Regions from separate parts of the Sphingobium sp. RC1 genome, predicted to be linked through region 2. Evidence: riboswitches for the same ligand, from Rfam matches in the RefSeq annotation. Region 2 holds a riboswitch; each other region holds the start of a gene.
What was found. Region 2 has a riboswitch for cobalamin ahead of AC6JBC_RS18005 (TonB-dependent receptor). Riboswitches for the same ligand answer to the same signal wherever they lie in the genome.
Positions count from the first base shown of each region.

Region 1: it holds a riboswitch for cobalamin, as region 2 does, so the genes downstream of both, AC6JBC_RS14380 (ferredoxin-like domain-containing protein) here and AC6JBC_RS18005 (TonB-dependent receptor) in region 2, are expected to answer to the same signal.
Region 3: it holds a riboswitch for cobalamin, as region 2 does, so the genes downstream of both, AC6JBC_RS14410 (HoxN/HupN/NixA family nickel/cobalt transporter) here and AC6JBC_RS18005 (TonB-dependent receptor) in region 2, are expected to answer to the same signal.

Region 1 covers NZ_AP027308.1:61,138-63,395, forward strand. Annotated here, with positions in the region: gene AC6JBC_RS14375 (precorrin-8X methylmutase) at 1-178, opposite strand, end outside; gene AC6JBC_RS14380 (ferredoxin-like domain-containing protein) at 178-1,233, opposite strand; cobalamin riboswitch at 1,464-1,692, opposite strand; gene AC6JBC_RS14385 (alpha/beta fold hydrolase) at 1,819-2,258, shown strand, end outside.
Region 2 covers NZ_AP027309.1:381,241-383,498, forward strand. Annotated here, with positions in the region: gene AC6JBC_RS18005 (TonB-dependent receptor) at 1-940, opposite strand, end outside; cobalamin riboswitch at 1,181-1,427, opposite strand; gene AC6JBC_RS18010 (hypothetical protein) at 1,665-1,844, opposite strand; gene AC6JBC_RS18015 (LysR family transcriptional regulator) at 2,029-2,258, opposite strand, start outside.
Region 3 covers NZ_AP027308.1:69,981-72,238, forward strand. Annotated here, with positions in the region: gene AC6JBC_RS14410 (HoxN/HupN/NixA family nickel/cobalt transporter) at 1-979, opposite strand, end outside; cobalamin riboswitch at 1,152-1,397, opposite strand; gene fdhD (formate dehydrogenase accessory sulfurtransferase FdhD) at 1,530-2,258, shown strand, end outside.

The sequences.
Region 1 (2,258 bases), on a different contig from region 2:
CGAAGCGCGGCGAAAAGCGGATATGCGGCGCCAGGCCAACCATGCCCGTCGCGTGGATCATGCGCACGGCGACCCGTTCTTCCTCCGCCGAAAAGCGGCCGAGCGCCGCCTCCGCCCGGATCATGCGGAAGGACTGGCGATAGATTTCCGCCCCGTTGGTTTCGTAAATATGCGGCATCATTTGGCTCCGAAGAGGGCGATTATCTGATCGGGCGACAGGCCCGATTGCAGCGGCGGCGCGCCCGCCCGCGCATTATGGGCAAGGTCGAAGTGGCCATCCCGACCGGTGAGGACCACCGCCGCCTGCGAAGGCCGGGCGCACCCCTTTGCGCAACCCGAGACATGAAGTCCGCGAACATGCGGCGCCAGCCGGGCGGCCAGATCGCGCGTGGCGACGCTCGATTGCGGGCAGGCGGGCGCGCCGGGACAGGCATCCGCCGAAAGGCGCGGATCGGCCGGATCGTCGGAGGGCGCGCTGCTTCCCTCCAGCACCAGCCCGCGCCAGGGGGTAAGCCGCACAGCCTCCGCGCCACTCTTCATCGCGGCGAGGAGCGCAGCAGCCTCGATCCGGCCAAAGGGCGCCGCATGGAATGGCCCAGGCGCTGCAGCCAGCGCAGCAGCGCGAGACCGGGCCGGGGCAGGGGCCTCGGCCGCCGCATCGGGAAGCTCCCCTGAATGCCGCGCCATCCGCCCGGCCTGAACGCCGCCGCTGTCCACGAACCATCGGGCAAGGCACAGTAGCCCCTCGGCCGCTTCCTGCACGCTCACGACTACGCCATGGGTCCGCCCGTCGGCGCGCAGGACCAGTGCGCCGCCTGTCCCTCTTTCGACCCGAAAGTCAGCCGGAACATCGCTCAGCACCGGAGCAGGCCCCGCGTCGATGGCGAACCCGACCTTTGCGGGCAGGTCCGGCAACTCGCCGAGCCGCGCGATCAGGGCGTTCGCTATGAACGCGCTGTCGTCGCCGGGTAGCCAGTCGGGGTTGATCAGGACGGGGATCTGCCTGTCGCCCTCTGCGTAGGCATGGGCCAGGTTCAGCGCGACCAGCCGCTCCATCAAAGCGCTATGGTCTGCTTCCCGTACGCCTCTGATTTGCAGTGCGGCGCGATTGGTGATGTCGATATGCCCGTTGCCGAGCGCCAGAGAGGCCTCGCACAAACCGGCCGCTTGCGCGCGGGTCATCCGGCCCAGCGCCGGGCGCACCCGGACCAGCAGCCCGTCGCCAGCCATCATCGGCCGCCATGCCGTCGGACACCAGCCGCGCACGCCAAGGTGCGCGCATGGATCAGCGTCGGCACGTTGCGCCTGCTCCTGCATTGCTCCTGCACTCCCCGCATCAGCGCCACGACACACGGACGGCACGCACAGGCAGGCGGACAGGCCGCACGCCTGCACGGCCGCAGCCGCACGAATTCGTCGCTCAAACGGAGAACCGAGCCGTGACCATCCCCTGGGTCATGGCAAGAGCGACCTTTGCTCCGGCAGGTCTCCTGGCTTGCGGGTCATAGCGTTGGCATGGGGCCTTCCCGGATCGCTCCAGTGGCTGACCGTCCCTGTTTTAAGGGTCCGGCCGGTCCATGCCTTGCTCGCCGCTCACAGTTGCAGGGACAGCCACGGATTAGGGAGGGGAAACCTCCCGCACCGCGTTCCCATTTAAGTCCCTTGCGGGACACCGGCGCGATCGATGGACCGGGCAAGCCCGATCCGCTGCGCTTCATAAGGGCGATGCGCGCGAAAGGGAAGTGGGCAGCGACGGCTTGCTTGCGCCCGCTTTGCCCCAAGGCTAGTCCCGTCCTTGAATAACAACATGGAGAGCAGATGATGAGCGATCTCAGCTTCGAAGCGACCAGCCGTTTTCTCGAAACCGCCAATGGCCGCCTCCATTATCATGAGGCTGGATCAGGCCCCGCGCTGCTGCTGCTTCACGGGTCCGGCCCCGGCGTCAAGGGCTGGGCGAATTTTCGGGGCAATCTGCCGCTCTTTTCCCAGCATTTCCGCACGATCATCCTCGACGCACCCGGCTATGGCAAAAGCGATCCCGTGGATGGCGATCCTGTGGCGGTTTTCCGCGACGCTGCCGTCGCGTTGATGGACGGCCTCGGCATCGATCGCGCGCATATCCTCGGCAACAGCTATGGCGGGATTGCCGGTGGCCATCTCGCGGCATCTCATCCCCAGCGGGTGCTGCGCTATATCACCATCGGCGGGATCGGGTTCAACATCACCTCCACCTTTCCCAATGAAGGGCTGACCCGGCT
Region 2 (2,258 bases):
AGCCGAGGACCCAGCGGCGGTCGAACTGCTCGATCTGCGCGCTGGTGCCGTCGGGGTCGGTGTAGGTGGGGTTGGAGAACATCGTCCAGTCGTAGAACTGGGCATAAAGATTGGCGCGCCATGTCGCCTGAACGGTGGCGAGATTACCGATAATGCGGGTGGTTTCACCGCGCGCGGACGGATCGGGCGAACAGAAGACATCGGGGCAGAGCGGCGTGCCGACGATCCTTTCGGGGATCTGCTCGGTCGGGCGCCATGTGGCGCGATAGGCGTGGAGCGTGGCGTCGATCTTCCCCGCCCCGGCGGGGAGCGTATATTTGGCGAAACCCGCATAGTGACGCAGATGTTCAGGTTCCTGCCACGGCCCGTCATACATCTTTGCCTGGGCGACGAGGGTGAGATTACCCGCGCCCGCCTTTACCGTGCCGCCCGACGCCAGCCTGCGCCAGCCGAAGGAGCCGCCCTCCGCCGCGACCCATGGGCGGTCATAGCCGTCGATCGTGGTCATATAGGCGGCGCCCGCAAGCGCGAAGTCGCCGCCATCGGCGCGATAGGGACCTTTGCGAAAATCCTCCCGTGCGATGATTTCGGGGATGAGGCCGTTGAGGTCGAGATAGCCCTGACCATGGCCATGGGTGCGGAAGTTCATCTGCACCCCGTCAATATAGGTGGTGAAGTCCGACCCATGGTCGAGATTGAAGCCGCGCAGAAAATATTGATTGGCCTTGCCGCTGCCCGAATGCTGGGCGGCGACCAGCCCCGGAACGGCTTCGAGCAGTTCTGCAACGCGCAGCAGCGGGCGGACGAGAAGGTCCGCGCCGCCGACGCTGCCTTCGCTCGCCGCATGGGCGGTGCCGATCTTGTCCTCGCCCCGGCCAAAGACGATGATGGTGCTGGCGTCTTCGCCCGCATCGGCCGTTTCGGCTGCGAAGGCTGGCAGGGGTAGGAGCGTGGCGGTCAGCGCGCAGGCGGCGCGGTGGAAAGGATTGGGCAGTTTCACTTCATGCACTCCGGGCGTCTGGCGACATCCGGCAAGAGACCTGTCGTCAGGCGACGACCGGCGCACGCAGACGGCCGGACGCCCCCAAGGCGGCCGCCAGCGTCACCGAAGCGGCCTCTTGCCGCTCGTTCGTCGCTCAGACGGAAACTACCGTGCCGCGGCCATCCCCTGGACCAAGGCAAGAGCGACCAGACGCTGGCAGGTATCCTGGCTCGCGGGTCATCGCTTGATGCACGGCCTTCCCAGGCCTCGCAGGATTTAGCGTCCGGCCCAGTGACTTGCCCCAACCTGCCTGTGAGGTGGGGCGATGTGCATCGCGCTCGCCGCTTACAGTTGCAGGGACAGCCTTGGCTTGGGGAGGCGGATGCCTCCTTTACCATGTTCCCTTTTAAGCCTCTTTCGAGGCACCGGCGCGATCATTTCCCCAGGGGTTGCCCGGGTGAGTGGGCGATAGCGGAGGTGGGGGGGGTGGGCAAGGGGGGTGATGGGCGGGTGGAGTGGGTGGAGTGGGGCAACATCACTCCCTCTCCCCTTCAGGGGAGAGGGCTGGGGAGAGGGGAGCGGCCTCGGTTGCTTGCAGTCCCCTCTCCCGCCGTCGCTTCGCTCGGCACCCTCTCCCCTGAAGGGGAGAGGGGATGACGTGCGCCCGTTTGTCGCGCCAAGATCAGTTCAGGGTCGCGCCGCGCTCTCGTTGGAGGCGCAGCGCCATGGCCTGGTAGCGGACGGCGCGTTCGTTGTGGAGGGCGATGGTTGCCTGGTCGGCGCCGCGCAGGCGGGCTTCCCTGGCTTGCCGCGCTTCCTGGGCGGCGCAGGCGGAAAAATGTGACGCGTCATTGGGGCGCATGGCCCTTATCCTCTCTCAATCTCTTATGGCTCGAACGATAACATCGGCCTGTTTCCCGCTGCCATTACGCAGGTTAACTCCGGAAAGCTTCTGTTTTTTGACAGCAGGCTTGCAAATCATTGCGGCAGAGGATTTCTGCGCTTTTCAGGCAGTTGAGCGGGTGGCGCTAAGGTGCTTCTTGCTATCAGCCGCCCCGGTTCCACGATGCATCGCGGAAGGTTTCACGCAAGAAGCCGATGAAGGCGTCTACGGCGGCGGGACGGCCTGCGGCGCGGGGGTGGACGGCGTGAACGGCGAGGTCAACGGGGCCTTCCCAGCTATCGAGGACGCGGACGAGGTTGCCTTTTGCGATCAGGTCGCCCACGTCCCAGAGCGAGCGCAAGACGATCCCGACGCCGGTAAGGGCAAGTTCGC
Region 3 (2,258 bases), on a different contig from region 2:
AGCTCGCCAGCCAGCAGGCGGCGAACAGGCCGACGATGAAGAAGCCGAGGCTGTTGAAATGCTCACCCAGATCGGCCGCGACCGACCAGACGCCGCCGGTCAGGCCCAGCTTATCGCCCAGCAGCGCCGCCGCCTCGATCCCGCCGATGACGATCGCGACCAGCGCGGACACCAGCGTGATGGTGATGTTGTAGTAGAGCTTGCGGATCGGCTTCACGAACGCCCATTGATAGGCGCCCATCATCAACGCCCCGTCCACCGTGTCGATCAGCGCCATCCCCGCTGCAAAGAGCAGGGGGAAGATGAGGACCGTCGCGATCGAAAGACCGCTCGCCGCCTGACCCGCCGACAGGCCGAGGATCGCCACCTCTGTCGCCGTGTCGAATCCCAGCCCGAACAGAAAGCCCAGCGGCGCCATGTGCCAGCTGCGCGTGACCAGCCGGAACAGAGGCCGAAACAGGCGCGCCAACAGCCCCCGGTTGCCCAGCAATATGTCCATGTCCTCATCGACATAGGTTCCGCCATTGCGAACATGGTTGAATGTCTTCAGGACCGATCGCAGGATGATCAGGTTCATCGCGGCGATGGCGAAGAGGAAGGTGGCGGAGATGACCGTGGCGATCGTGCCGCCGATTTCGCCCGCCGCCTCGACCCTGCTCAGCGCGTTGGCGGCGACGGCGATCATGACCGCGGCGATCAGCACGATGCCGCTATGGCCGATCGCAAACCACAGGCCCACGGTCAGCGGCCGCTGGCCTTCCTGCATCAGCTTGCGGGTCACATTGTCGATCGCCGCGATATGATCGGCATCGACCGCGTGGCGCAGCCCCAGGCTCCAGGCGAGCAGGGCGGTGCCCAGCATCATCGTGTTGCCCGCAAAGATCAGCAGGGCAAAGAGCCACAGGCCGATATTGCAGGCGATCAAGACCGCGAACATGACAGTGGCACGGCGGCGAAGCGCCGGAAATTGTATCGCCATTTTAGACATGGCTCCCGTCGGCGTCAGCGAACCTGAACGGGACCTCCGCTGAGCGGCCGACACGATGCGCCGGACGGACACCATATAGCGCCCGGCACGCATGCCGGTGCGGCCCCGCCGCACGCGTCGCTCAGACGGAATACCGTGCCCCGGCCATCCCCTGGGCCAAAGCAAGAGCGACCAGACGCTGGCAGGTCTCCTGGCTTGCGGGTCATCGCTCGACACATGGCCTTCCCAGGCCTCGCATGATTTAGCGTCCGGCCCAGTGGCTGACCCCCGGTCGTACCGGAAGGTCGCTATGCATCTCGCTCTCCGCTTACAGTTGCAGGGACAGCCGCGGATTTGGGCTCCTTCGGCAGGAGCCCGCACCGCATTCCCTTTTAAAGCCCTTCCGGGCACCGGCGCGATCGATGCCGTGCATAGATGGCTTGGCCGTCAAAGGAAAGCGGGCAAGACGATGAAATTGAAATGACCCATGCTGCCCGGCAAACACGTGCCGGACTCCCCGCACCATATTGCCGCGCCTGTCCTCTCCGCCTAGACCGGACGCATGTCCTCGTCTTTCTCCTTCACCCGGATCGCGCCCGATGGCGGCACATCGCCGGTCATGCGCGAACTGGCGGAGGAGGTTCCCGTCGCCATCGAATATAACGGCATCGGCTATGCCGTGCTGATGGCGACCCCGGCGGATATCGCGGAACTGGTGCAGGGATTCGCGCTGGCAGAGCGGCTGGTCGTCCCTTCCGACGCGCCGCTTGATGTCGATGTGCACGCGACCGATCAGGGCCTTGTAGCCCGCGCCACGCTGCCGCCCGATCGCGCGGAGGGGCTGCTCGGCCGGATTCGCCATCGGGTTTCGGACTCTTCCTGCGGCCTGTGTGGCGTCGAAAATCTTGAACAGGCGATGCGTCCGCTGCCTGCCATCGCCGCCCGCTGCGATGCCAAGCCCGAAGCGATCTTTCATGCGCTGAACGATCTGTCTGCGCATCAACCGCTGAACAGGCGAACCGGCGCCGTCCACGCCGCTGCGCTGGCCGGTCCCGACGGCACCATCCGCCTCGCTTATGAGGACGCGGGCCGCCATAACGCCTTTGACAAGCTGATCGGCGCCATGCGGCGGCAGGACCTGTCGTGGGACGGCGGATTTGCCCTGCTCTCTTCGCGCTGTTCCTATGAACTGGTGGAAAAAGCTGTGCTCGCCGACTGCCCGCTGCTCGTCACCATCTCCGCCCCGACGCGCCTCGCGGCCGAACGCGCCGCCAGCGCTGGCCTGCCGATC